3 regions of the Streptomyces sp. NPDC051104 genome follow, and region 2 is predicted to be linked to each of the others. Evidence: riboswitches for the same ligand, from Rfam matches in the RefSeq annotation. Region 2 holds a riboswitch; each other region holds the start of a gene.
What was found. A riboswitch is a leader RNA that binds a small molecule or an ion and turns the genes downstream of it on or off. The one in region 2 is predicted to bind S-adenosylmethionine.
Positions count from the first base shown of each region.

Region 1: another riboswitch for S-adenosylmethionine. It lies ahead of thrC (threonine synthase); the one in region 2 lies ahead of AB0N14_RS28555 (aminotransferase class V-fold PLP-dependent enzyme).
Region 3: another riboswitch for S-adenosylmethionine. It lies ahead of AB0N14_RS13040 (amino acid ABC transporter permease); the one in region 2 lies ahead of AB0N14_RS28555 (aminotransferase class V-fold PLP-dependent enzyme).

Region 1 covers NZ_JBFBBS010000014.1:24,493-34,053, reverse strand. The annotation lists gene nagA (N-acetylglucosamine-6-phosphate deacetylase) at 1-99, opposite strand, end outside; gene AB0N14_RS20745 (ROK family protein) at 99-1,043, opposite strand; gene AB0N14_RS20740 (extracellular solute-binding protein) at 1,216-2,439, shown strand; gene AB0N14_RS20735 (DUF3263 domain-containing protein) at 2,504-2,731, shown strand; gene otsB (trehalose-phosphatase) at 2,901-3,746, shown strand; gene AB0N14_RS20725 (trehalose-6-phosphate synthase) at 3,878-5,311, opposite strand; gene AB0N14_RS20720 (glucosyl-3-phosphoglycerate synthase) at 5,409-6,434, opposite strand; SAM riboswitch class I at 6,628-6,771, shown strand; gene thrC (threonine synthase) at 6,790-8,070, shown strand; gene AB0N14_RS20710 (MoaD/ThiS family protein) at 8,123-8,398, shown strand; gene AB0N14_RS20705 (cold-shock protein) at 8,845-9,048, shown strand; gene groL (chaperonin GroEL) at 9,455-9,561, shown strand, end outside.
Region 2 covers NZ_JBFBBS010000027.1:52,365-61,925, forward strand. The annotation lists gene AB0N14_RS28520 (heme-copper oxidase subunit III) at 1-268, shown strand, start outside; gene AB0N14_RS28525 (c-type cytochrome) at 379-1,191, shown strand; gene AB0N14_RS28530 (Rieske 2Fe-2S domain-containing protein) at 1,188-2,246, shown strand; gene AB0N14_RS28535 (cytochrome bc complex cytochrome b subunit) at 2,243-3,880, shown strand; gene trpD (anthranilate phosphoribosyltransferase) at 4,017-5,081, shown strand; gene AB0N14_RS28545 (PRC-barrel domain-containing protein) at 5,175-5,531, shown strand; gene AB0N14_RS28550 (hypothetical protein) at 5,558-5,728, shown strand; SAM riboswitch class IV at 5,809-5,925, shown strand; gene AB0N14_RS28555 (aminotransferase class V-fold PLP-dependent enzyme) at 6,112-7,473, shown strand; gene AB0N14_RS28560 (Lrp/AsnC ligand binding domain-containing protein) at 7,815-8,096, opposite strand; gene AB0N14_RS28565 (rhomboid family intramembrane serine protease) at 8,093-8,824, opposite strand; gene AB0N14_RS28570 (hypothetical protein) at 8,982-9,221, shown strand; gene AB0N14_RS28575 (NYN domain-containing protein) at 9,256-9,561, shown strand, end outside.
Region 3 covers NZ_JBFBBS010000007.1:80,777-90,337, forward strand. The annotation lists gene AB0N14_RS13035 (amino acid ABC transporter ATP-binding protein) at 1-692, opposite strand, end outside; gene AB0N14_RS13040 (amino acid ABC transporter permease) at 689-1,672, opposite strand; SAM riboswitch class IV at 1,999-2,108, opposite strand; gene AB0N14_RS13045 (glutathione S-transferase C-terminal domain-containing protein) at 2,197-3,081, opposite strand; gene AB0N14_RS13050 (hypothetical protein) at 3,572-4,183, shown strand; gene AB0N14_RS13055 (hypothetical protein) at 4,383-5,189, shown strand; gene AB0N14_RS13060 (hypothetical protein) at 5,138-5,410, opposite strand; gene AB0N14_RS13065 (NUDIX hydrolase family protein) at 5,772-6,308, shown strand; gene AB0N14_RS13070 (aldo/keto reductase) at 6,421-7,407, opposite strand; partial or broken gene AB0N14_RS13075 (FAD-dependent oxidoreductase) at 7,607-8,716, shown strand; gene AB0N14_RS13080 (proline racemase family protein) at 8,838-9,561, shown strand, end outside.

The DNA of each region.
Region 1 (9,561 bases), on a different contig from region 2:
CCCGGCGATGCGCGTGCCCTCCACGACCAGGCGGCCGTCGTCCACCACCCCGCTGGGCAGTACCACCCGGGCACCGGCGAGAACCTTCGTAGTGGCCATCAGATGGTTACCTCCGCAGGGTCAGTGGTTTTGAGGAGATCCCAGGCCATGAGCCCGGCCCCGAGACGTCCGGCCGCATCCCCCAGCGCGGCGGGGACGATCGACGGCAGCTTCTGGAAGGTCACGCGGCGGCGCACGGCCTCGCGCAGTGGTGCGAACAACGTTTCCCCGGCCTCGGCGAGCCCGCCACCGATGATCAGGGTGCGCGGGTCCAGCAGGGTGAGCGCGGTCACCAGGCCGTCGGCGAGGGCGTCCACGGCCTCCTGCCAGACCTTCCGTGCCCGCGGGTCCCCCGACGCCACGGCCTTCGCGCAGTCGGCGGCGTCCGCCTCCGGGGCACCGGCCGCCCCGGCCCAGGCCTCGCCCACGGCGGCCGCGGACGCGTACCGCTCCAGACAGCCGCGCTGACCGCACGGACACGGGCTCCCCTGCGGCCGTACGACGATGTGGCCGATCTCGCCCGCGAAACCGTGCGCCCCGGCCTCCACCCGGCCGCCGATGCCGATGGCGCCCGCGATCCCGGTGCCGAGCGGCACGAACAGGAACCGGTCCGCCCCCCGGCCCGCGCCGAGGCGCCCCTCGGCGAGTCCGCCGGTGCGCACGTCGTGCCCGAGCGCCACGGGCACCCCGTCGAGCCGGCGGCTGAGCAGGTCCCGCAGGGGCACATCGCGCCAGCCCAGGTTGGCCGAGTACACGGCGACACCGCGCTCGGCGTCCACGATCCCGGGGACGGCGACGCCTGCGGCGGCCGCGGGTTCGCCCAGGTGGCGCTCGCCGTGCGCGCGCAGCTCGGCGGCGAAGGCGAGCACCGACTCCACCACGGCGTCCGGCCCGCGCTCACGTCCGGTGGCCCGGCGCGCCCGGTGCAGCAGCTCACCCCCGGCCCCGACCAGAGCGGCCTTCATCCCGGTGCCGCCCACATCCAGGGCGATGACATGTCTCACGGGAACAGTGTCGCTCGTGGACCCGGAAGAGGTCTAGTCCATTCAGGTGGTGTAGACCTTATCCTTTGGATATTCCGGATGATGAGACGGCAGGGCCAGAGCAGTGCAGCGACGCGGAACGCGCAGGACGACATGGGGCAAGGGTCTGATCGCGGCGGTGTCCGCCCTCGGCATGACCGGAGCCCTGGCGAGCTGCGCGGGTGCGGTGGGTTCCGGGGACGTCACCCTGCGGCTGGTGGCCGCCGACTACGGGGACTCGTCGGCGAACAGTTCCGAGAAGTACTGGGACCAGCTGGTCAAGGACTTCGAGGCGGAGCACTCCGGAATCAAGGTCGAGGTCAGCGTCTACTCCTGGAACGACGTGGACCGCAAGGTGAAGGAGATGGTCGCCAGGGGCGACGCCCCGGACATGGCGCAGATCGGGGCCTACGCGGACTACGCGGCGGCGGGCAAGCTGTACCCGGCCGACGACGTCCTCTCGATCCCCGTCCAGGCGGACTTCGCCTCGGAGCTGAGCGACGCCGGCAAGGTGAACCGGACCCAGTACGGCATGCCGTTCGCCGCCTCCACGCGGATCCTCCTCTACAACAAGACGCTGTTCTCCGAGGCCGGCATCACCACCCCGCCGCAGAGCTGGAGCGACCTGGCGACGGACGCTCAGCTGCTCGAGGCCAAGGGGGTGAAGTACCCGTACGCGCTGCCGCTGGGCCCCGAGGAGGCGCAGGCGGAGACCATGCAGTGGCTGCTCAGCGGCGGCGCCGGCTACCTGAACGGCTTCGGCTCCTACGACCTCGACTCCACGCAGAACGTGGCCACCTTCACCTGGCTGAAGGACAACCTGGTGGGCAAGGGGCTGACGGGCCCGGTGGCGCCGGGGAAGCTGAACCGCGCCGACGCCTTCGCCGCGTTCACGCGCGGCGAGGTGGGCATGCTGAACGGCCACCCGTCCCTGATGAAGATGGCGCGCGGGAAGGGCGTGAAGTTCGGCATGGTGCCGATGCCCGGGATCAACGGCCGGGCGAAGTCGACCATGGGCGTGGCGGACTGGATGATGGCGTTCCAGCAGGGCGGCCACAAGGACCAGATCCGTGAGTTCCTCGACTACGTGTACAGCGAGAAGAACGTGCTGTCCTTCTCCCGCGAGTACGACCTGCTGCCGGTGACGAGCTCCGCGCGGGAGACCATGGCGCAGTCGTCCCAGGACCAGGACCTGGAGCCGTTCCTGCAGGAGCTGCCGAGCGCTGAGTTGTACCCGGTCGGCAAGACGTCGTGGGCGACGGTCAGCGCGGACATCAAGAACCGGATAGGCAAGGCGGTCGGCCCGGACGGCAGCCCGGCGGCGATCCTGGGCCAGCTGCAGCGGGCGGCCGTGACGGCCGACAGCTCCGCGGGCTAGCCGGGATACGTGCGGGTAGGCAGGGGGACCCCCGGACGGGCTCGTGATTGGCTACCGTTCCCGCATGGACGACCTGAACCCCAGAGAGAAGGCCATCCTGGCCCTGGAGGGCCGCGGTTTCTCCGGGCCGGGGGCCAAGGAGCGGGCCATTCGGGAGCAGCTCGGTCTCGCCCCCGTCCGCTACTACCAGCTGCTCAACGCCCTCCTCGACGACCCCAGGGCCCTCGCCCACGCCCCGGTCACCGTCAACCGCCTCCGCCGCATCCGAGAGGCACGCCGCGCGGAACGCTGAGCCGTGAGCCGTGAGCCGTGAGCCGTGAGCCGTGAGCCGTGAGCCGTAAGCCGTAAGCCGTAAGCCGTAAGCCGTAAGCCGTGAGCCGCGCCGGGCCTGCCGGCGCGCGCCCGGCGCGCCCCCGTGACCCCGTGGGTGCGCCCGGCCGCGCGCCGATAGGGTCGGACCCATGGGCAGCCACACGGACTCCTTGCCGACGCCCGCCACCCCGGCCGGGCGTGACGGTCTCGACGCCATCCTCGCCCGGCCCGAGCGGGCCGTCCTCGCCTTCGACTTCGACGGGACGCTCGCCCCGATCGTCCCCGACCCCGACCAGGCCCGCGCCCACCCCGACGCGGTCTCCGCCCTCGCGGCCCTCGCCCCGAAGGTCGCCTCCGTCGCGGTCGTCACCGGCCGTCCCGCCGGCGTCGCCGTCCGCCACGGCGGCTTCGCGGGCGTCCCCGGACTCGACCACCTCGTCGTCCTCGGCCACTACGGCGCCGAACGCTGGGACGCCCGCACCGGCACCGTCACCGCTCCGGCCCCCCACCCGGGAGTCGCCGCCGTCCGCGCCGAACTCCCCGGCCACCTCGACGAGATCGGCGCCTGGCGCGGCACCTGGATCGAGGAGAAGGGCCGCGCCGTCGCCGTCCACACCCGCCGCGCCGAGGACCCGCAGGCCGCCTTCGAGGCCCTGCGCGAACCCCTCGCCGACCTCGCCGCCCGCCACGGCCTGATCGTCGAACCCGGCCGCATGGTCCTGGAACTGCGCCCGCCGGGCATGGACAAGGGGGTGGCCCTGTCGGAGTACGTCCGTGAGACCGGTGCCGAAGCGGTCATGTACGCCGGCGACGACCTCGGCGACCTCCCCGCCTTCGCCGCCGTCGACAAACTCCGCTCCGACGGCGTCCCCGGCCTCCTGATCTGCAGCGGCAGCGACGAGGTCACGGAGTTGGCGAAGAGGGCGGACCTGGTGGTCGACGGCCCGCAGGGGGTTGTACAGCTACTGAGGACATTGGCAGAGAGGCTGGCGTAGAGCGCGCCCCTTGAGGGGCGCGGGGCCGTGTCGATATGCGGCTCCGCCGCGATGGGGGTCCCCCTGTTCGAGCGAAGCCGAGAACTCGGGGGAGCGACAAGCCCCCGTCGGCCCGCACCCGAAAAACGACCTCAAACCTCCAGCGCAGCCAACTGATCCAAGAACCACCGGGCCGGCGGAAGCGCCGTAGCCTGCGCGGCAAGCCGCTTCGAGCGCTCCGCCCGCTCACCCACCGGCATCGACAACGCCTCGTGCAAAGCCTCCGCCGTGCCCCGGATGTCGTACGGATTGACCGTCACCGCGTCGTCGCCCAGCTCCTCGTACGCCCCGGCCTCCCGCGACAGCACCAGCGCACACCCCTGGTCCGACAGCACCGGAACCTCCTTGGCGACGAGGTTCATGCCGTCCCGGATGGGGTTCACCAGGGCGACGTCAGCGAGCCGGTACGCGGCGAGGGAGCGCGCGAAGTCGTCCTTGACGTGCATCTCGACCGGGGTCCAGCCCGGCGTCCCGTACCTTTCGTTGATCTCCGCGGCCACCCGCTGGACCTCCGCCGTGTACTCGCGGTACACGGCCAGGTCCTGGCGGGACGGGTACGCGAACGCCACGTGGACCACCCGATCGCGCCACTCCGGACGGGACTCCAGCAGCTCCTCGTACGCCAGCAGACCCCGCACGATGTTCTTCGACAGCTCCGTGCGGTCCACCCGCACGATCACCTTGCGGGGGCGGCCGTCGGGGCCGGTGCCGATCTGCTCCCGCAGGATCGCCATCCGTTCGTCCACATCCGGCCGGTGCGCCCGCTCGCGCAGGAAGTCCGCGTCCGCGCCCAGGCCGTGCACCCCGATCCGGGTGTTCCCCAGCCCGCCGACGAGCGCCTCGCAGCACTTGGTGAAGGCGTCCGCCCACCGCTGGGTGAGGAAGCCCAGCCGGTCGGCGCCCAGCATGCCGCGCAGCACCTGACCGGCGATGTCGTCCGGAAGCATCCGGAAATAGTCCACCGGTGCCCACGGCGTGTGCGAGAAGTGACCGATCCGCAGGTCCGGCCGCAACTGCCGCAGCATCCCCGGGACCAGCGTCAGGTGGTAGTCCTGCACCACGACCGCCGCCCCCTCGGCCGCCTCCTCGGCCAGCGCCTCGGCGAACGCGCGATTGTAGGTCTCGTACGACGCCCACGCGTGCCGGAACTCCCTGCCGAAGACCGGCTCGAGCGGCGTCTGGTACAGCATGTGGTGGACGAACCACAGCACCGAGTTCGCGATGCCGTTGTACGCCTCGGAGAACACCGTCGCGTCGATGTCGAGCATCCGGACCCGCCGGCCGCCGGTGTCGGCCGGATCCAGTGCGCCGCCCGTGCGGCGTACGGCCTCGCGGTCGCCGTCGTTCAGGGCCGCGCACACCCAGACCGCGCCCGCGTCGGGGCCGATCGCCGACAGGCCCGACACCAGGCCGCCTCCGCCGCGTTTGGCGGTGAGCTGCCCGGACTCGTCCAGCGCGTACGAGACGGGGCCGCGGTTGGAGGCGACGAGGATGCGGGCGCCGTGCGCATGCTGCGTGGAAGCCATGCCACGAAACCTAGCCCGAGGCGAATACGCTCAAACGTACGGTTCGGCCGTATGCGGAACCGTGTCCGCCACGTCCGGGCATCCGGCTGCGCACGGTTCAGGCCACCTTTCGTTCCATGTACTCGGCGATCTCCGCCATCGGCGGCCTCTCCTCCGTGTCCACCGAGTACGTCCGGGGCTCGAAGCCGCCCTCGACCCGTTCGAACTGCGTGAGGGCCGGGCGGACCAGATGACCGCGGGCCAGGCGGAGCTGGGCCGTGCGGTAGATCGCGGCGGCCATGCGGCCGAGCGCCTGGCCGTCCTGGTGGCGGTGCTTGCGCACGCCGACGTCGACCTGGGCCAGCGCGTCCAGGCCCACCAGGTGCAGCGCGTCCACCAGCATGCCGAGCTCGACGCCGTACCCGACCGGGAAGGGGAGCCGTTCCAGCAGGGAGCGGCGGGCCGCGTACTCGCCGCCGAGCGGCTGGACGAATCCGGCGAGCAGCGGCCAGTGCATGTTGAGCAGCGGGCGCGCCATCAGTTCCGTGACGCGGCCGCCCTGTCCCGCCGTCTTGTCGTAGGCGAGCGAATCCGACTCGGTGCCGGAGGCGAGCGGATCCGACTCAGTGCCGTAGGCGAGCGAATCCGACTCGGTGCCGAGCGGACGGTCGTACATCGCCTTCACCAGGTCCACGTCCGGGTCGGTGAGCAGCGGGCCCACGATCCCGGTCACGAAGTCCGAGGAGAACTCCTTCAGGTCCGCGTCGACGAAGCAGACGATGTCCCCGCCGGTGACGAGCAGGGAGCGCCACAGCACCTCGCCCTTGCCCGGCACGGCCGGTATGCGCGGCAGGATCGTGTCGCGGTGCACCACCCTGGCGCCGGCCGCGGCGGCGACCTGGGACGTGCGGTCGGTGGAGCCGGAGTCGACGACGACGATCTCGTCGACCAGCGGAACCTGCCGCACGAGGTCGTGGCGGATGACGTAGACGATCTCGCCGACCGTCTCCTGCTCGTTGAGCGCGGGCAGCACGACGCTGACCGAGGAGCCCGAGGCTCGTTTCGCGGCCATGATCTGGTGGAGCGGGCGATCGGTGACGGACCAGGAGCGGGTGCTCAGCCAGCGCTCGACTTCTTCCAGCACAGTCTGCGGCTCCTCACGTTCGTACGGGGTGGGGGGTGAGTCGGGGACGGTCGAACGGTCTCTCTTGTGATCCATCTCGCGGTTCGGACGACTATCTCAACTCTCCCGGCCGTCGGTTACAGTCTTGAACAACGCCGGTGACCATCGCATGTCGGGGCCCACCCTGGCCCGCGCCGGCGAAACAACCGCATACAGCTCATCCAGAGGGGCAGAGGGACACGGCCCGGTGAAGCCCCGGCAACCCTCCAGTCGGTTCTCGTCCTAGCAGGCGAGGCTCCCGGCTCGGGAAGGTGCCAATTCCGTCTCACGGCGAGATGCGTCGTGAGGAAGATGAGGAGAAAGGGCCTCGCCTGACATGGCTGTGCAGACAGTTGCAAGCACCACCGATTCCGTGGACCTCGGCCCCGCCGCGGCCCTGTCCTGCCGCGAGTGCGGCCACCGGGTGCCGCTCGGCCCGGTCTTCGCCTGCGAGGAGTGTTTCGGCCCGCTGGAGGTCGCCTACGACTTCTCGGGCTACGACACCGAGGAGCTGCGGAAGCGCATCGAGGCGGGCCCCGCGAACATCTGGCGCTATGCGCCGCTGCTGCCGGTCCCGGCGGACGTCGCCGACAAGCCGAACCTCAACCCGGGCTGGACCAAGCTCGTCAAGGCCGACAACCTGGCGCGCGAGCTGGGCGTCACCGGCGGGTTGTATGTGAAGGACGACTCCGGTAACCCGACGCACTCCTTCAAGGACCGCGTGGTCGCCCAGGCCCTCGAGGCGGCGCGCGTCTTCGGCTTCACCACCCTGTCCTGCTCCTCCACCGGCAACCTCGCGGGCGCGGTCGGCGCCGCGGCGGCCCGCGCCGGCTTCCGCTCCTGCGTGTTCATCCCGCACGACCTGGAGCAGGGCAAGGTCGTCATGGCCGCGATCTACGGCGGCGAGCTCGTCGGCATCGAGGGCAACTACGACGACGTGAACCGCTTCTGCTCCGAGCTGATCGGCGACCCGGCGGGCGAGGGCTGGGGCTTCGTCAACGTCAACCTGCGGCCGTACTACGCGGAGGGCTCCAAGACCCTGGCGTACGAGATCGCCGAGCAGCTCGGCTGGGAGCTGCCGGACCAGATCGTGGTGCCGATCGCCTCGGGCTCGCAGCTGACGAAGATCGACAAGGGTCTGCAGGAGCTGATCAAGCTGGGGCTCGTCGAGGACAAGCCGTACAAGATCTTCGGCGCGCAGGCCGAGGGCTGCTCGCCGGTGTCGACGGCGTACAAGGCGGGCCACGACGTCGTACGGCCGCAGAAGCCGGACACGATCGCCAAGTCGCTGGCGATCGGAAACCCGGCCGACGGCCCGTACGTCCTGGACATCGCCCGCCGCACGGGTGGCGCCGTGGAGGACGTGACGGACGAGCAGATCGTCGACGCCATCAAGCTGCTGGCGCGCACCGAGGGCATCTTCGCCGAGACGGCGGGTGGCGTGACCGTCGGCGTCACGCGCAAGCTCATCGAGAACGGCGTCCTCGACCCGGCGAAGACGACGGTCGTCCTCAACACCGGGGACGGTCTGAAGACGCTGGACGCGGTGGCCGACACGGGGCTGACCGCGACGATCCGTCCTACCCTCGAGTCCTTCCGTGAGGCCGGTCTCGTCTGACCTCCGCCCGCCACAACCCACCAGCCGTACCCCGACCGGAGGTCATCCCCCGATGAGCGTCACCGTCCGCATCCCCACCATCCTGCGCACCTACACGGGCGGGCAGGCCGAGGTCACCGCCGAGGGCGCGACCCTCGCCGAGGTCATCGCCGACCTGGAGAAGAACCACACCGGCATCGCCGCCCGCGTCCTGGACGACCAGGGCAAGCTGCGCCGCTTCGTCAACGTCTACGTGAACGACGACGACGTCCGCTTCGAGCAGGGTCTTCAGACCGCCACCCCGGAGGGCGCGGGCGTCTCCATCATCCCGGCGGTCGCGGGCGGCTGACGGTCGTTCGGACGCGCGATCCTTACCCTCGGTAACGCATGTAACCGAGTTCATCGAATTGCCCTCTCCGTGAGAGAAACGGAGGGGGCAATTCTGCATGGTTGAGCGGGGTACAGTTGGGGAACGCGCTCCCGGACTCCCCTTCCGGGTCCGCGATCACCTGCCGCGCGCCCGACAAGAAGCAGCCAAACTGTGCAGGGCTTTTGCGCCATTCATTCCCTTTGCCCGGCCCGACTTGCCCTGAATTCGGGTGAATTCTCCGTACATTCCCGACCGGTCGGGCCCCGAATTCTCGTCCGATTGACCTGTTGCAGACGGCAGTTGGACAGATACATTCAGCCGCGGTCGACGCGTTCCGGCGCACGCCCCCAACCGTTGGGGGCGAGGTCTGACCCGGATCCGCGAAGTGTGGATCTGTGCAAGGGCCAGTAATAGGGGAGTTAGGCATGGCTCAGGGCACCGTCAAGTGGTTCAACGCGGAGAAGGGGTACGGCTTCATCGCGGTCGACGGTGGTGCGGACGTCTTCGTCCACTACAGCGCGATCCAGATGGACGGCTACCGCACCCTTGAGGAGGGCCAGCGGGTCGAGTTCGAGATCTCGCAGGGTCAGAAGGGGCCGCAGGCGGACATGGTTCGCCTGGCCGGCTGAAGTTACGCGCCGACGCTGAACTGTTCGACGTGTCGAGGGGCTCGTATCCCGTCCGGGGTACGGGCCCCTCGGTCGTGTCCGGCCACCGGCTCTCCAGGGGGCGCGCAGCGGCGTCCACCTGCGGATCATGCTCCCGAGTTCACCCTCTGGTCCCGGGAGCCGTTTGCGCCCGCCCGTCACCCGACCACCACCCCTCAACGAGCCCGCTCCGCGGGCGCGCCTTGCACTCGGACGGGGCGAGTGCTAATCATTGGCGTTAGCACTCTGAAGGTGAGAGTGACAACAGATGGACCGGGTCGGTGAGGCCGCGGGCCGGGTGGGGCAAGGAACCTCCGGCCGGGCCGTCCGTCGCGGGCGCGGGCGCGGTCCGAAGGAATCACCCCCAGTCCTGGAGGGACCACTTCACATGGCCAAGATCATCGCGTTCGACGAGGAGGCGCGGCGCGGCCTCGAGCGCGGCATGAACCAGCTCGCGGACGCCGTCAAGGTGACCCTCGGCCCCAAGGGCCGGAA
Region 2 (9,561 bases):
GATCTTCGAGTACACCGAGCTGGTCAAGAAGGACGGCCTCTCGCTGTCCTCGGACCCGTACGGCTCGGTGTTCTACCTGACCACCGGCTTCCACGGCCTGCACGTGACGGGTGGTCTCATCGCCTTCCTGCTGGTCCTCGGCCGCACCTACGCGGCGCGCAGGTTCACGCATGAGCAGGCGACCGCCGCCATCGTCGTGTCCTACTACTGGCACTTCGTCGATGTCGTCTGGATCGGCCTCTTCGCCACGATCTACATGATCCGGTAGTCGGCCGCCGCGCGGCGGACGGTCCCCCGATCGGGGGAGCCGATCGCCCCCGACGACCCGATCCACTTCCAGAAGCATCGACGCAGAAGATCCTGACACCGGGGTAATCCGTGAAAAAGCTCTCCGCACGACGACGCCATCCGCTGGCGGCTGTCGTCGTCCTACTCCTCGCGCTGGCGGCCACCGGGGGGCTGTACGCAGCGTTCGCGCCCGCGACCCAGGCGCAGGCCGACACGACCGCCCAGTCCCTCGCCATCGACGAGGGCAAGAAGCTCTATCAGGTGGGCTGCGCCAGCTGCCACGGCACCAACGGTCAGGGCAGCTCCGACGGTCCGAGCCTGGTGGGCGTGGGTGCCGCGGCCGTCGACTTCCAGGTCGGCACCGGTCGTATGCCGGCCGCCACCTCGCAGGGCGCCCAGGTGCCGCGGAAGAAGCCGATCTACAACCAGACGCAGATCGACCAGCTCGCGGCGTACATCTCGTCCCTCGGCGCCGGCCCGGCGATCCCGACGAAGAACGACTACAGCCCGGAAGGCGCCGACATCGCCAAGGGCGGTGAGCTCTTCCGTACGAACTGCGCGCAGTGCCACAACTTCACCGGTGAGGGCGGCGCGCTGACGCACGGCAAGTTCGCCCCGAGTCTCGAGGGTGTCGCCCCCAAGCACATCTACGAGGCCATGCTGACGGGCCCGCAGAACATGCCGTCCTTCCCGGACACCACGCTGTCGCAGCAGAACAAGAAGGACATCATCGCGTACCTGAACGCGGTCAACGGTGACCAGACCGAGAACCCCGGCGGTCTCAAGCTGGGCGGTCTCGGCCCGGTCTCCGAGGGCCTGTTCGCCTGGATCTTCGGCCTCGGCGCGCTGATCGTCGTCGCCGTCTGGGTCGCCGCTCGGACCGCAAAGGCCAAGAAGTCATGAGTAGCCACGACATTCCAGAAGAGAACCTGCCCGCTGAGCAGGACACCGAGTCCGGTGCGGTAGCCGTCGCGGACGAGGAGAACCCGTTCGCCGACCCGGGGCTGCCGCCCCACGAGCACCGCATCCAGGACATCGACGAGCGGGCCGCCAAGCGCTCCGAGCGCACGGTCGCCCTGCTGTTCACCGTGTCGATGCTGGCCACCCTCGGCTTCATCGCCTCGTACGTCGGGATCCCGAACGACAAGTCGATCTACGTCTTCCCGCTCGGGCACATCAGCGCGATGAACTTCGCGCTGGGCCTGACGCTCGGCGTGGCGCTGTTCGCGATCGGCGCGGGCGCGGTCCACTGGGCCCGCACCCTGATGTCCGACGTGGAGATCGCCGACGAGCGTCACCCGGTGGAGGCGTCCCCCGAGGTCAAGGCCAAGGTCATGGCCGACTTCCGGCAGGGCGCCAAGGAGTCGGTGATCGGCCGCCGCAAGCTGATCCGCACCACGATGCTCGGCGCGCTGGCCATGTTCCCGCTCTCCGGCCTCTTCCTGTTGCGCGACCTCGGCCCCCTGCCCGGGACGAAGCTGCGCCACACGATGTGGTCCAAGGGCAAGCTCCTCGTCAACATGAACACGAACCAGCCGCTGCGTCCCTCGGACGTCCAGGTCGGTTCGCTCACCTTCGCCAAGCCCGAGGGCCTGGAGGAGACCAGCGAGGACTTCCAGGTGGAGATCGCCAAGGCGGCGCTGATGATCGTCCGGCTCCAGCCGGAGAACATCAAGGACAAGAAGGAACTGTCCTGGTCCCACGAGGGCATCGTGGCGTTCTCCAAGATCTGCACCCACGTCGGTTGCCCGATCTCCCTGTACGAGCAGCAGACGCACCACGTCCTCTGCCCGTGCCACCAGTCCACCTTCGACCTCTCCGACGGTGCCCGGGTCATCTTCGGCCCGGCCGGTCACGCCCTGCCGCAGCTGCGCATCGGCGTCAACGCGGACGGTTACCTCGAGGCGCTCGGCGACTTCGAGGAGCCCGTCGGTCCTGCCTTCTGGGAGCGCGGATGAGCACTACAACGAGCAACGGGTCCGCGTCGCGCGGACGGGCGCCGGCCGGCGAGCGTGTCGCCGACTGGGCCGACGGACGCCTGGGCATCTACACCCTGGCCAAGTCGAACATGCGGAAGATCTTCCCCGACCACTGGTCGTTCATGTTGGGTGAGGTCTCCCTCTACAGCTTCCTCATCCTCATCCTCACGGGTGTGTACCTGACCCTGTTCTTCCACCCGTCGATGAACGAGGTGGTGTACCACGGCAGTTACGTGCCGCTGCAGGGCCAGCTGATGAGCGAGGCGTTCAACTCGACGGTGCACATCAGCTTCGACGTCCGCGGCGGTCTGCTGGTCCGGCAGATCCACCACTGGGCGGCGCTGATCTTCCTCGCCGGCATGTTCGTGCACATGATGCGCGTCTTCTTCACCGGCGCGTTCCGCAAGCCGCGTGAAATCAACTGGCTGTTCGGCTTCCTGCTGTTCGTCCTCGGCATGTTCACCGGCTTCACCGGTTACTCGCTCCCGGACGACCTGCTCTCCGGCACCGGTGTCCGCTTCATGGAGGGCGCGATCCTGTCCGTGCCGATCGTCGGCACGTACCTGTCGTTCTTCCTCTTCGGCGGCGAGTTCCCGGGCGGCGACTTCGTGGCCCGGTTCTACTCGGTCCACATCCTGCTGCTGCCGGGCATCATGCTCGGCCTGGTGGTCGGCCACCTGATCCTGGTCGTCTACCACAAGCACACGCAGTTCGCGGGCCCCGGCAAGACGAACAACAACGTCGTCGGCATGCCGCTGATGCCGGTGTACATGGCCAAGGCCGGAGGCTTCTTCTTCCTGGTCTTCGGCGTCATCGCGGCCGTCGCGGCGATCGCCACGATCAACCCGATCTGGGCCATCGGCCCCTACCGTCCGGACCAGGTGTCCACGGGCGCCCAGCCCGACTGGTACATGGGCTTCTCCGAGGGCCTGATCCGTACGATGCCGGGCTGGGAGATCAACTTCTGGGGTCACACGCTCGTCCTGGGCGTGTTCATCCCGCTGGTGATCTTCCCGCTGGTCCTGGTCGCGATCGCGGTCTACCCGTTCATCGAGGCCTGGGTCACCGGCGACAAGCGCGAGCACCACATCCTGGACCGGCCGCGCAACGCGCCGACGCGCACCGCGTTCGGTGCCGCCTGGATCTCGTGGTACTTCGTACTGCTGGTCGGTGGTGGCAACGACCTGTGGGCCACCCACTTCCACCTGTCGATCAACGCGATCACCTGGTTCGTCCGCGTCGCCTTCTTCGTGGTACCGGTGCTCGTGTTCATCGTCACCAAGCGGATCTGCCTCGGCCTGCAGCGCCGGGACCGCGACAAGGTGCTGCACGGCCGCGAGTCGGGCATCATCAAGCGGCTGCCGCACGGTGAGTTCATCGAGGTCCACGAGCCGCTCAGCCAGGAGCAGCTGCACACGCTCACGGCGCACGAGCAGTACAAGCCGGTCGAGCTCGGCCCGACGGTCGACGAGAACGGTGTCGAGCGGAAGATCAAGGGCTCCGCGAAGCTGCGTGCCAAGCTCAGCAACGCGTACTACGGGGAGAACAACCAGATCCCCAAGCCCACGGTCGAGGAGTACAAGGAGATCACGAGCGGCCACGGCCACCACTGATCGCTGCACGCCACGCCACGGTAGGAGGGCCCCGTCCGGTGTTCGGACGGGGCCCTTCGCCATGCCCCCGGCTGGATAGGGTGGACCCGTTGGAGACTCGCGTCCCTAGTCCGGGACACCGACCCAGGAGCGGCTTATGAGCGCTGTGCACCCCGCTGGAGGCGACACCGCGGCGGGCCGTTCCTGGCCCCAGGTGCTGAACGGGCTCCTCGAGGGCCGCGACCAGAGCGCGGACGACACGGCCTGGGCGATGGACCGCATCATGCGGGGCGAGGCCACGGACGCGCAGATCGCCGGGTTCGTGGTGGCGCTGCGGGCCAAGGGCGAGACCGTCGAGGAGATCACCGGTGTGGTCCGGGCGATGTACGAGCACGCCAACGTGATCGAGGTGTCGGGCCGCACGGTCGACATCGTCGGCACGGGCGGCGACGGCGCGAAGACGGTGAACATCTCCACGATGTCGGCGCTGGTGGTGGCCGGCACGGGCGCGAAGGTCGTCAAGCACGGCAACCGCGCGGCCTCGTCGGCGTCGGGCTCGTCGGACGTCCTGGAGAAGCTGGGCGTCAACCTCGACCTGACGCCCCAGCGGGTCGCGCAGGTCGCGGAGGAGGCGGGCATCACCTTCTGTTTCGCGGTGAAGTTCCACCCCGCGCTGCGCCATGTCGCCGCCGCGCGCGGTCAGCTGGGTATCCGGACGGTCTTCAACGCCCTCGGCCCGCTGACCAACCCGGCGAAGGTGAAGGCCCAGGCGGTCGGCGTCGCAGACCCGCGCCTGGCGCCGATGATCGCCGGGGTACTCGCCGAGCGCGGCAACTCCTCCCTGGTGTTCCGCGGCGACGACGGCCTCGACGAGCTGACGACCACTGCCACCTCCCACGTCTGGATCGTCCGCGACGGCAAGGTCACCGAGGAGACCTTCGACCCGCGGGACGCCGGTATCGAACTGGTCCCGGTGGAGGCCCTGCGCGGCGGCGACCCGTCCCACAACGCCGAGGTCGCCCGCCGCCTCCTCGACGGGGAGACGGGCCCGGTACGGGACGCCGTCCTGCTGAACTCGGCTGCGGCGCTGGTGGCGCTGGAGCCGGGCGATGGCCCGCTGGCCGACCAGATCCGCACCGGCATGGCCAAGGCCGCCGAGTCGATCGACTCGGGCGCGGCCAAGCGTGCCCTGGAGCGGTGGGTGGCCGCCAGCAACGCCTGACGCCGAGCGCGCCCGCGGAAAAGGCCAGGTCAGGCTGGCTGGAGTAAAGTGAGTAAGTGGCAGCTCTCCCCGCGGGCCGCAAGGAGGCTGGGCATGATCCATTCAGCCGATATCCGCGAGTGGCGCAACCGGGACGTGATCGACGCCAAGGGCCGCAAGATCGGCTCCCTTGAGGCGGTCTACGTCGACACCACCACCGATACGCCGGCCATGGTCACCGTTCGCACCGGAGTGCCGACCCGGCACAGGCTCGTCTTCGTCCCCCTGGACGAGGCGACCGTGGGACCCGGGTACGTCCAGGTGGCGCACTCCAAAGGGCGAGTGCGCAAGGCGCCGTCCATCGGCGTGGACGACGTCCTGCCGGTCGAGCGGGAAGAAGAGATCTTCAAACACTACGACAGGGCCTATGAGCCCGGTGCCGACGGCGGACGCCGCCTCGCGCGCCGCTGACCCCCGGGCCGAAAGAAGTGGTCACCATGGCGGTCTTCCTGTTCCTGATCCTCGCGGCGGTCGCCCTCGGCATCATCGGCGCGGTCGCGAAGGGGCTGTTCTACCTCCTGATCATCGGCATAGTGGTGTTCCTGGCGAGCCTCGTCCTGTTCGGCATGCGCTGGGGGAGGCGCTCGAAGCACCACCTCGTTCGATGACGCACCGGGACGGGTCCGCCCGTCCCGGTATACGGACAGAAGTTGCGAGCAGGTGATCACCTGCCGTAATTTTCACATCAGGTCATGAGCGACAGTCATTCGGCCCCGGCCGGCTGTCCGGCAACCCTCCGTCCGTGGCGGGGTGCCCCGGGTGAAGACCAGGTCGCAGGCAGCGAGGTCTGCGGCAAGCGCGGACCCCTCGTGTCTTCCAGGGGTCCTGGTCGTTCGAGGGAGCCTTCCGTGAGCAAGCGAATGCGTTAGGGCCGCAGAGCCCCGCCTCCGCACCCCTTTTTTCCTTTCACCTTCTCCGTGCCGTGCACACCGCCGCGCCCGTGCGCGCCTCCGGCACCGGTGAGTCTCGCCTGCCCTACGGGAGTACACCCATGTCCGTCTCCACCCTTGCCGCCGACCAGGCCGTCTCTGCCCCGCTGCCCGTTCTGGGCCGTGATGTCACCGTCCCGCTCGTCACCGGCGGCGACGTCACCTACGCCGCGCTCGACTACGCGGCCAGCGCCCCCGCGCTGCAGCGCGTCTGGGACGACGTGGCGGCGTACGCGCCCTACTACGGCAGCGTCCACCGCGGCGCCGGCTACCTCTCCCAGCTGTCCACCGACCTGTTCGAGAACGCCCGCCGCACGGTCGCCGCGTTCCTCGACTGCCGCGACAGCGACCAGGTGGTCTTCACCCGCTCCACCACCGACTCGCTCAACCTCCTCGCCGCCGCCCTCCCGGCCGACTGCCAGGTCTTCGTCTTCGAGACCGAGCACCACGCCTCCCTGCTGCCGTGGCGGGACGCCCGGGTCACCTACCTCGACGCCCCGAGCAGCCCCCGGCAGGCCGTCGAGACCCTGGAACGCGCCCTCGCCGACCGCGACCCCTACGGCCCGGCCCTGGTCTGCGTCACCGGCGCCTCCAACGTCACCGGCGAGCTGTGGCCGGTACGGGAGCTGGCGGCGGCCGCCCACGCGCACGGCGCCCGTATCGTCCTGGACGCCGCCCAGCTCGCCCCGCACCACCCGGTGTCCGTCAAGGACCTCGATGTGGACTGGGCCGCCTTCTCGGGCCACAAGCTCTACGCCCCCTTCGGCTCCGGCGTCCTGGCCGGCCGCGCCGACTGGCTGCGCCAGGCCCAGCCGTACCTCGCGGGCGGCGGCGCCAGCCGCAAGGTCACGCGCAGGACGGACGGAGGAGTGGACGTGGAGTGGCACGACACGGCCGCCCGTCACGAAGCCGGCTCCCCGAACGTGATCGGCGCCTACGCCATCGCCTCCGCCTGCAAGGCCCTCACCGAGGCGGGCTTCGACACCCTGGTCGCCCGCGAGCAGCACCTGATCCGCAACGTCAGGGAGGGTCTCGCCGACGTCCCCGAGGTCAGGATCCTCTCCCTCTTCGGCGACGACGCCCCCCGCGTCGGCGTGATCTCCTTCGTCGTCGAGGGCTGGAACAGCTCCCACTTCGCCGCCGCTCTCTCCGCCGAGTACGGCATCGGCGTCCGCGACGGCCTGTTCTGCGCCCACCCGCTGGTCCGCACCCTGCTCGGCAGCGACCCCCAGACCCAGGGCGAATGCGGCGCCCCCGAGGCGGAGCCCGGGGAGAAGTCCCTCAACGCGATCCGGGTGAGCTTCGGCGCCGGCACCCCCGACGAGCATGTCGAGCGCTTCGTCAAGGCCGTGAAGGAACTGGTCAGCGACGGCGCGCGGTGGCAGTACCGCACGGAGAACGGCCGCTGCGTCCCGGCGGTCTGAGTCCTCACAGGGGCCGGTGAGGCGGCGTCAGGGCCTGTCAGACAATTCCCGTCTGCCCCGCGGCGTCTGGCACGCACTCCCCCAGAGGGGAACCCCCGGCCGCGTTGCCGAAACGCCCGCGTGGCTCCTCGCCCAAGCTCTCGGCATCGCTCGAGCAGGGTGCCCCCCATCGAGGGCGCTGGGGGCACCCCCATCGAGGGCGCTCGGGCGCCTTGCGATCGCACGCTCCCCCCGGCTCGCACCGGCTTCACTCGGCTCGCGCGGGGGCGCCCCCCCGATCGCCGCCCGCGGGGGCCGCCCTTCGAGCGGACGACGGGAATTGTCAGACAGGCCCTGGCCGATCAGGAGTCCAGCCCGATCGCGAACGCCGCCTCCAGGTCGTGCTGGGAGTACGTACGGAACGCCACGTGGGTGTCCGTCGCCTCGACTCCCGGGATCTTGCTGATCCGCCCGGGGATCACGTCCGCCAGCTCCTCGTGCTCCTTCACCCGCACCATGGCGATCAGGTCGTACGTCCCCGTGACGGAGAAGACCTCGCTGACGGAATCCAGCGAGGCGATCCGCTCCGCGATCTCGGGGATCCGGTCCACGCTGGTCTTGATGAGCACGATCGCGGTGATCACGGCTGCTGTTCTCCCTCGGGGGCCTCGGCTGGTGGTTTCACCCTACTGGTACGCGTATAGCGCACCCACGCGTAGAGGAACCCCAGCGAGAACCCCACCAGGTGGGCCAGATACGCCACGCCGGGCCCCTGGGCGGCCCGGCCTGCCGCCATCCACTGCAGGGACGCCCAGAACGGCAGCACCACCCAGGCCGGGAACCTCAGCGGCAGGAAGAACAAGAACGGGAAGAGACTGGTCACCCGCGCCTTGGGGAAGAGGAACAGGAACGCACCCAGGACCGCGGAGATCGCCCCGGACGCTCCGACCAGCGTCTGCGCCGACGCGGCGTTGGCGGCCGCGTACCCCAGCAGCGCCAGACAGCCGCAGCCCAGGTAGAACAGGGCGTACTCCACATGCCCCATCCGCTCCTCGGCCATGGCCCCGAAGACGTAGAGGAAGAGCATGTTGCCCAGCAGATGCACCCAGCTGCCGTGCACGAACAGCGCGGTCGCGGGCGTGAGCGCCGCCCGCGGCGCCCCGCTGAACAGCTCCACCGGCACCACGCCCCAGCGGGCGAAGTAGGCCCGCTGCGCGGCGAGCAGCGCGTCCCCGGTCCCGTAGGTCGGACTCAGCCCCGCGGCCGGTCCGACGACGAAGAGCGCGCAGCACAGGACGATCAGCCCGTACGTCACCGGCGCCGACTGTCCGCGCAGCGCTCCCACGGCCGTCCTGGTCCAGGTGCTGATCATGGTATAGAGCATGGCGTAACCGGACCGATCCGCACAGAGTGCCTCGCCGCCGTGGAACGGGCGGGCGGCGGGTACTCGCCAGGCCGTAGGGTTACGAGCCACACGCTCCAGGGAAACTGGCGCATCACGGAGACTGGAAGAAGGAAGAGCACCCACGATGACGGTTCCCCTGCCGACGGAGACGACCCGCTGGCGCTGCACGCTCTGCGGCAACCTCACCCGTTTCGACGTGACCCGCTCGTCGAAGGTCGTCGAGTACATGCACCTCGATCTGGCAGGGGAGCCGAAGGTGGAGGAGCGCGAGGTGGTCAGTGAGACCATCGAGTCGGTCCGTTGCCGTTGGTGCAACGCGGTCGACCAGGTGGAGCTCGTGGACAGGCCGGGTGCCGGCTCCTGAGGGAGGCGGCCCCGCAGGGCGTATGGGGTGAGGGATGGCTGAGACCACAGGCGGGGAGCCGGTCGACGGCACCGCTGAGGTGCTCGACCGCCCGCTGCCCGACGGCGTGCGCCGCCGGGTCGTGCAGATCGTGTCCGACGGCTTCGGCGGGCTGACCCTCGCCGAACTGCCCGCACAGCTGCGGCAGTACGGCCGGTTCACCCCGACCCGCCGGGCCAAGTTCGCCGGCAACGCCATGGCGGCGGCCGTGGAGACGGACGCGCTGTTCCGGCAGCGCATCGCCGAGAAGCTCAGAGAGGCGCAGCCGGAGCTCACCGCTGCCCTCGACTCCGGCTCGCCG
Region 3 (9,561 bases), on a different contig from region 2:
TCCATGAAGATCACCCGGTCGGCGCATTCGCGGGCGAAGCCGATCTCGTGGGTGACGATGACCAGCGTGGTGCCGCCGCCGGCCAGGTCCTTGATGACGGCCAGCACCTCGCCGACGAGTTCGGGGTCGAGGGCCGAAGTGGGTTCGTCGAAGAGGATGACGCCGGGCCGCAGGGCGAGCGCGCGGGCGATGGCGACGCGCTGCTGCTGGCCGCCCGAGAGCTGCCGCGGGTAGGCGCCGGTCTTGTCGGCGAGTCCGACCCGGCCGAGCAGGTCGAGGGCGACGTCCCGGGCCTCCGGCTTGGTCAGCTTGCCGGTCGCCACCGGCGCCGCTGTCACGTTCTCCAGCACGGTCAGGTGCGGGAAGAGGTTGAAGTTCTGGAAGACGAATCCGATGCGGCTGCGCTGGCCCAGGATGACCCGCTCGCTCAGCTCCTTGAGGTGGTCTCCGTGCCGGCGCACGCCGATGGGCTCGCCGCCGACGCTGACATAGCCACGGTCGGGCTTCTCCAGGTGGTTGATCACCCGCAGCAGGGTGGACTTGCCGGAGCCGGACGGGCCGAGGATCACGGTCACCTCGCCCGGCCGTACGGTCAACTCCACGCCGCGCAGCACCTGGTGGGCGCCGAACGCCTTGTGCACGTCGTGCACCTGGATGGCGGCGGGGCGGGTCTGAAGCGTGTCGGTGGTCATACGGCGGCCTCCCTGCGCGCACGGGCCCGCAGATCGGCGAGACCGGTGCGGAGCTTCTGCAACGGGGTCGGCGGCAGCGCGCGGGTGGCGCCGCGGGCGTAGTACCGCTCGACGTAGAACTGGACGACGGACACGAGGCTCGTCAGGATCAGGTACCAGACGGTGACGACCAGCAGCAGCGGCACGATGTCGCCGGGGTAGGTGCTGCCCATGGCCTGCGCGGAGCCGAACAGGTCGAGCAGCGACACGTAGAACACGAGTGACGTGCTCTTGACCAGGCCGATCAGCTGGTTGACGTAGTTCGGGGTGATGGACCTGAGGGCCTGCGGGAAGACGATCCGCCGGAACTGGTGGCCCTTCGGCAGGCCGAGCGCGGCGGCCGCCTCGTGCTGGCCCTGGTCGACCGAGAGGATGCCGCCGCGGACCACCTCCGCCGCGTACGCCGCCTCGTTCAGGCTCAGTCCGACGACGGCGACGACCATATCGGTGGCGAGCTTGGACTCGTCGAAGCTGAAGAAGGCCGGGCCGAAGGGCACGCCGACGCTCAGCGTCTTGTACAGGGCGCTGAAGTTGTAGAGGAGGATCAGCACCACGATCAGCGGTGTGGAGCGCAGCGCCCACACGTACGTCCAGCTGACCGCGCGCAGGACCGGGCTCTTCGACAGCCGGGCCAGTGCGAGCACGATTCCGCCGAGCAGGCCCAACACGGCGCTGAGCGCGGTGACTTCGAGCGTGATGAGCAGCCCGTCGAGGATGGTGGGGCGCAGGAACCAGTAGGCGAAGCGGTCCCACTGGTAGAACGGGTTGGAGACCAGGCCGTGGACGAACTGGGCGACGAGGACCAGCACGACCGCCGTGGCGATCCAGCGGCCCGGCCGGCGCAGGGGCAGTACCCGCTGGGCCGCGGGGGGCTTGGCCGCGGTGTCTGCGCCAGGCGGCGCCGGGGCGAGCGACACGGCGGCTCCGGGGGGTTCACTCATGACAGGCTCCAGCGGAGTCGAACGCCCGGGCGGCGCGCCACGGCACCGCCTGGCGGCACGGGCCGCGGCGTGACGAGGCTGGTGAAGCGCAGTGCACCGGGGACGGGACGGAACGAGGGCACACCGCGGCGGCGGTGCGCGTCAGGGATTCAGAACGCCGTCAGCCGTGACAGCGGGCAGAGCCCGGGGTGGTACACAGTGCGCTGTTGACGCGGAGCAGGTCGACTGAACGGTTGGCGCACAGCAGGACGCAGCCACGGAGCCGCACTGCGGCTGTCCTCGAGGCTGCGTACATCACTGTCTCCGTCGTTCTTCCGGCCCGGGGGGCCACGCGCTTACCGAAACGTCATCCGGTCGGGTCGTCACCTGGGGCACCCCACCGCGGTGCGAGGGTTGCCGGTCAGCCAGCCAGGGCTTGTCGCTGACGCTCATGACCTTTCTGGCCGTAAGTCAATACAGGCGCCGCAAGCGATGTCAACGTGCGTCCGGCAGGTGATACGTGCTCGGCGGCGCCGTCCTGCCCCTCAACCGGTGCGGGTGGCGGCGTCGTTGGGGACGTGGGAGGCCCAGTCCAGGATCTGCACCGCGGCGCCCGCGGCCTCGAGTCCCCGACAGTGCGCGTGGTGCCGTCGGGCGATGCCGGCGTGGTCGAGGTGCGGACCGAAGGCGGGGTGGGCGGCCAGCCGGCGGGCGTACGCCCACAGGTGCGGGTGGTCGGCGATGCGGTGCACCGCGGCGGCGTCCAGGTGCCAGCGGTGCACGGTGTCGAGCTGCACCAGGCTGACCCACAACTCCACGTCCGCTGCGGTGAGTTGGTCGCCGAGCAGGTACTCCTGCCGGGCGAGCCGTCCCTCCAGTGACCGCAGGGTGCACAGCAGCGAGGTGAGCGCGGCGTCCCGTTGCTCCGGGTCGGCGTCGACGCGTCCGGCGCGCTGGGCGGCCGCGTCGATGCCCTGCTCGCACAGCCGCCGGACACCCTCGATCTCGGCGTCCGCACCCTGCGGATACAGCGCGGGGTGGTCCGTGCCGAAGTGCCGCGCCAGGTCGCGCACGATGTCCGGAGCGTGGGTGCTGACGATCCGGCCCGACCAGTCGTCGCTGAGCACCGGTGCCAGGGCGGCTCCGGGGTAGCGGTGGGCACTGGCCTCGTACAGCGGACGCAGCGCGGAGTACTCGCCGCCAGGGCCGTCGGGCACCGGGGGCAGCAGCGTGACGGGACAGACGTCCACGAGGCCGAGCAGGCTGTGCGTGATGGCTATCCGCAGACAGTGCGGACACGCCAGCGACAGGTGGAGACGGTAGCGGCGCGGCACGGCGTAGTGGCCGCTGCGCGCGTCGCAGCCGATCCGGCCGCGGAAGGCGGGGACCGGCTGTGCGGACGGGAGTGCGGTCAGGGCATGGGCGGACATGTCTCTCCCGGGGTTCTGGGACGCGAGGGTATGGAGGTGGTGGCCCACGGGCAGGCGGCGCTCCCCGGCGCGAACGGCGCGGGGTGGCGGCGGCGCGGCGTGGCTCCGCCGGTTTCAGCGCCGGTGGCTGCTCGCGCTGCAGACGCGCAGCAGATCGATGTGACGGCGGGAGGTCAGCAGGAGGGACTGCCGGCGCGTGCGATGAACACGGCTGATGACCGGCCTCAGGCGCCCCATGTTTCCCTACCTGTCCACTAGGAAATCCCACCGGCAGTGTCGATCCGGCCTCGGGCCGCGTCAAGAGGGTGGTCGAGGAGTGAGCGCGACGCTTCGACTGGTGGCTCCCTCGACTGGAGGCAGCCGGTTCGTCCAACTTGCTGACATATGGACCCCTTTCGGCAGGGCCTGCCGAGCGATGTGGCGCGAGCGCGCAAAGCTCCCTTCGGATTCGGGAAATACCCCCGGACCGCTCGAACTAAGGAGCACCTACATGAGTCCTGAAGGCAGGGCCCCTTCGCCGCTCGGGCCGCTGGCGCGCGACAGGTACAAGAGGGCCAGCAAGTTCGCCTCGCTCGCACTGGTGGTGGCGGCCGGTCTGGTCACCCCGACCGTGGCCGCCGCACGTAGCCACACCCCGCACACGACCGCGGCGCACGGCGGCGACTGCGAGCACCGCGCGGGCCTCCCCGGTGGCGACCACGACAAGGACAAGTGTCCCAAGCCCAGGCCCACGTACCCTACGGCTTCGCCCACGGAAACCAAGCCGCCCTCGGGCTGCTTCGACATCGACTCGGTCGTCCATGGGGACACCAAGTACATCTCGGTGGTATGCAACGGGCAGGTGTACGTCCTGACAGTCGCCGAGACGGGTACGGACGCGGGACACGCTGTCAGTGGCTGGCTGCCGGTGGGAGGCCCGAACAACGTCATCGACGCCACGCTGGCAGAGAGAGATGCTGTCGTGTACGTCTCCGTGCTGACCGCGAATGGACAGGTGCAGGAGGGCACTTGCACCACGGCCTCGGGCCAGCAGGGCCCGGGCCGACCGATCAACGTACCGTGCACCTTCGTGACGGATTTCCCCACGCCTCCGGCCTCTTGATCAGTCGGCCCGTGTAGCGACTCCCGGTCGCGTGGCATCAGCCGCACCGGGCAGCACCGCACAACGCAGCCGCCCCTCCCCCACCGAGAGGGGCGGCTCCGCGTTTCCGAACCTCTACGGCAACGCCTGCACCAGAAGATCCAAAACAATGGCAAAGGGGCCTGTGGAATCAGCAGTTCCTCATGTCATCGTGCGTGCCATGAGCACTGAGCACGTCCTTGATGACCGGTCCGACACCCACGCCCATGCACGCATACGCCGGACGGCGAACAAGGTGCCGGAAGTCACCGTCTACTTCTGGATCATCAAGGTTCTGACCACGGGAATGGGCGAGACCGCCTCCGACTACCTGGCCCGCCTGCTCGGCCCGATCCCCGCGGTCGGCCTCGGCGCCCTCGCCCTGCTCGGGTCCCTGGTCCTGCAGTTCGCGGTTCGCCGGTACGTGGCCTGGGTCTACTGGACCGCCATCGTCATGGTCAGCGTGTTCGGCACGATGGCCGCCGACGTCCTGCACGTGGGTCTCGGCGTGCCCTACACGCTCTCGACACCGCTGTTCCTGGTGGCGCTGGGCGCCGTCTTCGCCCTGTGGTACGCGAGCGAGCGGACCCTGTCCATCCACAGCATCTCCACCCGGCGCCGCGAGACGTTCTACTGGGCGGCCGTGCTCACCACGTTCGCGCTCGGCACGGCCGCGGGCGACCTGAGCGCCACGATCGGCCTCGGCTACCTGGGGTCCGTCGTCCTGTACGCCGTGGCGATCTGTGTGCCGGCGGTCGCCCACCGCGGGGGACTGCTGGGCGCGGTGGCCGCGTTCTGGTCCGCGTACGTCGTCACCCGCCCCCTCGGTGCGTCGATCGCCGACTGGATGGCCTTGCCCCACAGCCGTGGCGGACTGGGCTGGGGCCTGGGGCCGGTCACCCTGTCGTGGACGGTCGCGATCCTCGGCTTCGTGGCCTATCTGGCGGTCTCGCGGCGCGATGTGCGAAGCGACTCGGTCGCCGTGTGACACACCACGGCACGGGACCGGGCGGGTGACTCCTGCATGGTGGCGACGAGCGCGTCGACGACCTTCTGCACGGTGTCCTTGTGCGAGTTCACCCAGTCGGTGCGGGCGAGCACACTGGCCGCGGGATAGGCACCGCCCATCGCCGTCGTGGTGGCCAGGTCGATCGCGGAGGTACCGACGCCCTTCTTCTGGATCGCGGCGACCGCCGGCTGCGTCGTCATGACCCAGTCGACCTTGCCGTTCTGCAGCGCGGCGATGGCGGTGGAGCCGGCGCCGACCCCGATCCGGTGGAACTCGCTGGTCTTGACGCCCTTCTTGGCGCGCCCAGGAACTGGGTGAGGGTGTCGGTGCCCGAACCCAGATCGGTGACGTCTCGTTCCCCGACCGTCGCTTTCCGGTCCGGTTCCCCGACATTTTCTGTCCCGTCCCGTTCCCCGGCCGTCGCCATCCCGTCACCGACCTGATTTCGCCGGTGCGGGAAAGCGGACCGAGCGGCGGCCGACCACATGCCGTCGGTGTGACTTGCGTCTGACCTGGTGAGACACGCGGCCGATGCCGGGGTGTTGACCGTACGATCGGGCAATGCCTGACACGACCGAAACCACGCCCGGCTGGCTGACTCCCGACGAGCTCGAGTTGGCGCGAGCCCGCATGCCGATCCTGTACGTGGAAGCCGTGCCCGTGCGCGTCGACGACAGCGGTGAAGTCACCAGCATCGGACTGTTGCTGCGGATAGGGCCCGACGGGACCGTCAGCCGCACCCTCGTCTCGGGGCGGGTGCTGCACCACGAACGGGTCCGTGACGCCCTCCTGCGCCATCTGGAGAAGGACCTCGGACCGGTGGCGCTGCCCCGCGTTCCGCCCTCCCTGCAGCCCTTCACCGTCGCCGAGTACTTCCCGACACTGGGGATCACCCCGTTCCACGACCCCCGCCAGCACGCGGTGGCCCTCGCCTACATCGTCCCGGTCGCCGGCGACTGCCGTCCCCGCCAGGACGCGCTGGACCTGGAGTGGTTCAGTCCCCAGGAGGCCGCGTCGGCCGTGGTCCAGAACGAGATGCCGGGCGGCCAGGGCGTCCTGCTCAAGCAGGCCCTGGCCCACATCGGCTGCCTGCCCTGAGCGACTGTCGGGCCTGAGCGACGCGGCCGCCGGCCAGGTGCCCCGACGGTGCCGGGCCGGCGGCCGCGTCAACGGCGGTGCCGCGTCTTTGGAGCCCCGCATCTCGGGGCCCTCAGTGCACCGCGTCCAGCCGCGCCCTCTGCTCCGCGGTCAGTTCCAGTTCCACCGCGGCCAGGTTCTCCTCCAACTGCGCCACCGACGAGGCCCCGGCCAGCGGGATCACCGGCAGGTCGCCGCCGATCTGCCAGGCCAGCACCACCTGGTTGACACTCGCCCCGGTCTCCCGCGCCACCTCCCGCAGCACCGCCAGCCGCGCCGGGGTGCCCGGGTGGTCGAAGTCACGGGGCAACGGGATGTCCCGGCGTGCGTAGGCGCCCTTGAGCAGCGGTGAGTACGCGACCAGGGTCAGGCCCGGCTCGTCGCGCAGATAGCTCAGCAGCTCCGCGGTGGTGCCGCCGAGGCTGCCGTCCGGGAAGATCTCCTCGGGGATGTCGGTGCGCGGGCGTAGATAGCTGTGCTGGTACTGCAGCACCTCGTAGCCGGGCAGCCCGGCCGCCGCCGCGAGGGCGCGGGCGCGCTCCACCCGCCAGACGGCGTGGTTGCTCACGCCGAGCAGGCCGACCGTGCCCTCCGCGACCAGTTCGGCGAACCCCTCGACGGTCTCGCGCAGCGGCACCGTGCGGTCCTCGATGTGCGCGTACAGCAGGTCGAGCCGGTCCACGCCGAGGCGTTCCCGGCTGCGTTCGGCCGCCTCCCGGATCGCCTTCGCCGACAGGCCCTCGGGGTTGTCGACATAGCTCGTGCCGGGAGCCAGCGGGCGTGCGCCGAGCTTGGTGGCGATCACGATCTCGTCGCCGATGCCGCGGCTGCGGCGCCAGCGGCCGAGCAGTTCCTCGCTCTGGCCGCCCTGGCCGCCGTCGGTCCAGAAGGCGTAGTTGTCGGACGTGTCGATGAAGTTGCCGCCCGCCTCGACATAGCGGTCGAGGACGGCGAAGGAGGTCTTCTCGTCCGTCCGGGAGCCGAACAGCATCGCGCCCAGCGCGAGCACGCTCACCCGACGGCGGGTCTTCGGATCGGTGCCGATCATCCGGTACTTCATGGTGGTCCCTCCCGTCGCGGCCCGCTGGTGCGGGCTCGATCGGGAGTCTTCAGCTTGAAGCGCGCTTCAAGTCAAGGGCCGTGGCGCGCCGGGGAGCGACGGGAACGCGTGACGTCTGTGCGGCGGCATCCGCCTGTGCGGCAGCGTCCGTCGCGCGTCTGGTCCGCCATGGGACCATGTGACATAGTACTGACCGTGATCGGGCCCGGCGGGGCTCGCCGCGGCGCTCGCGGCAGCGGCGCGCGGCGTACGCGTCACACTCGTCGACGCGGCCCCCGAGGCGGGCGGCCAGTTCTACCGGCAGCCCGCCGCGGCACTCGGCGCACGGCGCGCGCGGGCCATGCACCACCAGTGGCGCACCTGGCGCACCTGGCTGCGGCTGCGCGAAGGACTCGACCGGCACCTCGCGGCCGGACGCGTCAACCATCTGGCCGATCACCACGTGTGGTGCGTGGAGAAGGAGTCGGAGGGGTTCACCGTGCACGCCCTGCTCGGGCACGAGCAGGAGCGGCCGGTCGCCGTGCGGGCCCGCGCCGTGCTTCTGGCGACCGGCGGCTGCGAGCGGGTGCTGCCCTTCCCCGGCTGGACGCTGCCCGGGGTCGTCACCGCAGGCGGCGCCCAGGCCATGCTCAAGGGCGGACTGGTGGTGCCGGGGCGCAGGGCGGTCGTGGCCGGGACCGGGCCGCTGCTGCTTCCGGTCGTGACCGGGCTCGCGGCGGCGGGGGTGACGGTCGCCGCGCTCGTGGAGTCGGCCGGCCCGAGGGCCTTCGTACGGTGCGCCGGGGCCCTGGCCGCCCAGCCCGGCAAAGGGGTGGAGGCGGCGGCGTACGCGGCCCGGCTGCTGCGGCACGGGGTGCGGATCCTTGCCCGGCACACCGTGGTCGAGGCGCAGGGCACCGACCGGCTGAAGGCGGTGACCGTCGCCGCGCTCGACGCAGGCGGACGTGTCCGGGCCGGCACCGCGCGCCGTGTCCCCTGCGACACCCCCGCCGTCGGGCACGGCATGCTCCCGCACACCGACCTAGCCGAAACCCTCGGCTGCCGCATCGACGGGACCAACGTCGCCGTCGACGACGAACAGCGCACCGACGTCCCGGGGGTCTGGGCGGCGGGCGAGGCCACCGGGATCGGCGGCGCGGCGCTCGCCCTCGCCGAGGGGCACATCGCCGGGCGGTCCGGCGCCGCGCGGCTCGCCGGTGCCGTACCCGATCCGCGGGGCTGGGAGCGGGCCGCGCGGCGCCAGGCGGCGCTGCGCGCGTTCTTCGCGGGGCTCGACAACGCGTACGCGACGCCTGTCCGCTGGGCCGAGGCCGGTACGGCGGTCCCGTGCGCCCGCCGCGCATGCCGCTGCTGCCCGAGCAGGAGGCCGCCGTGCGCGCCGCCACGGAGAAGGCCGTCGCGGCAGGGCTCGCGTAGAAGGGAGGCCGGTCATGCGCAGCAAACTCGTCCTGCACGCCGTCGACTCCCACACCGAGGGCATGCCCACCCGGGTGATCACCGGCGGCATCGGCGCCATCCCCGGCGCCACGATGAACGAGCGGCGCCTGTGGTTCCGTGAACACCGCGACGACGTCAAGCAGTTGCTGATGAACGAGCCGCGCGGGCACGCGGCGATGAGCGGTGCGATCCTGCAGCCGCCCACCCGTCCCGACTGTGACTGGGGCGTCATCTACATCGAGGTGTCCGGCTGTCTGCCGATGTGCGGGCACGGCACGATCGGGGTGGCGACCGTGCTCGTGGAGACGGGCATGGTGCAGGTCGTCGAGCCGGTGACCACCATCCGGCTGGACACCCCGGCGGGCCTCGTCGTCGCCGAGGTCGCGGTCGAGGGCGGCGCGGCCGCGGCCGTCACGCTCAGGAACGTGCCGTCCTTCTGCGTGGGCCTCGACCGCAAGGCCACCCTGCCCGACGGGCGCACGGTGACCCACGACCTCGCGTACGGGGGCAACTTCTACGCGATCCTGCCGCTGGCGGAGTTCGGGCTGCCGTTCGACCGCGCCCGCAAGGACGACATCCTCGCGGCCGGGCTCGCGCTGATGGAGGCGATCAACGCCGAGGAGGAACCCGTCCACCCCGAGGACCCGACGATCCGCGGCTGCCACCACGTCCACCTGTACGCGGCGGGGGCCACCGCCCGGCTGTCCCGGCACGCGA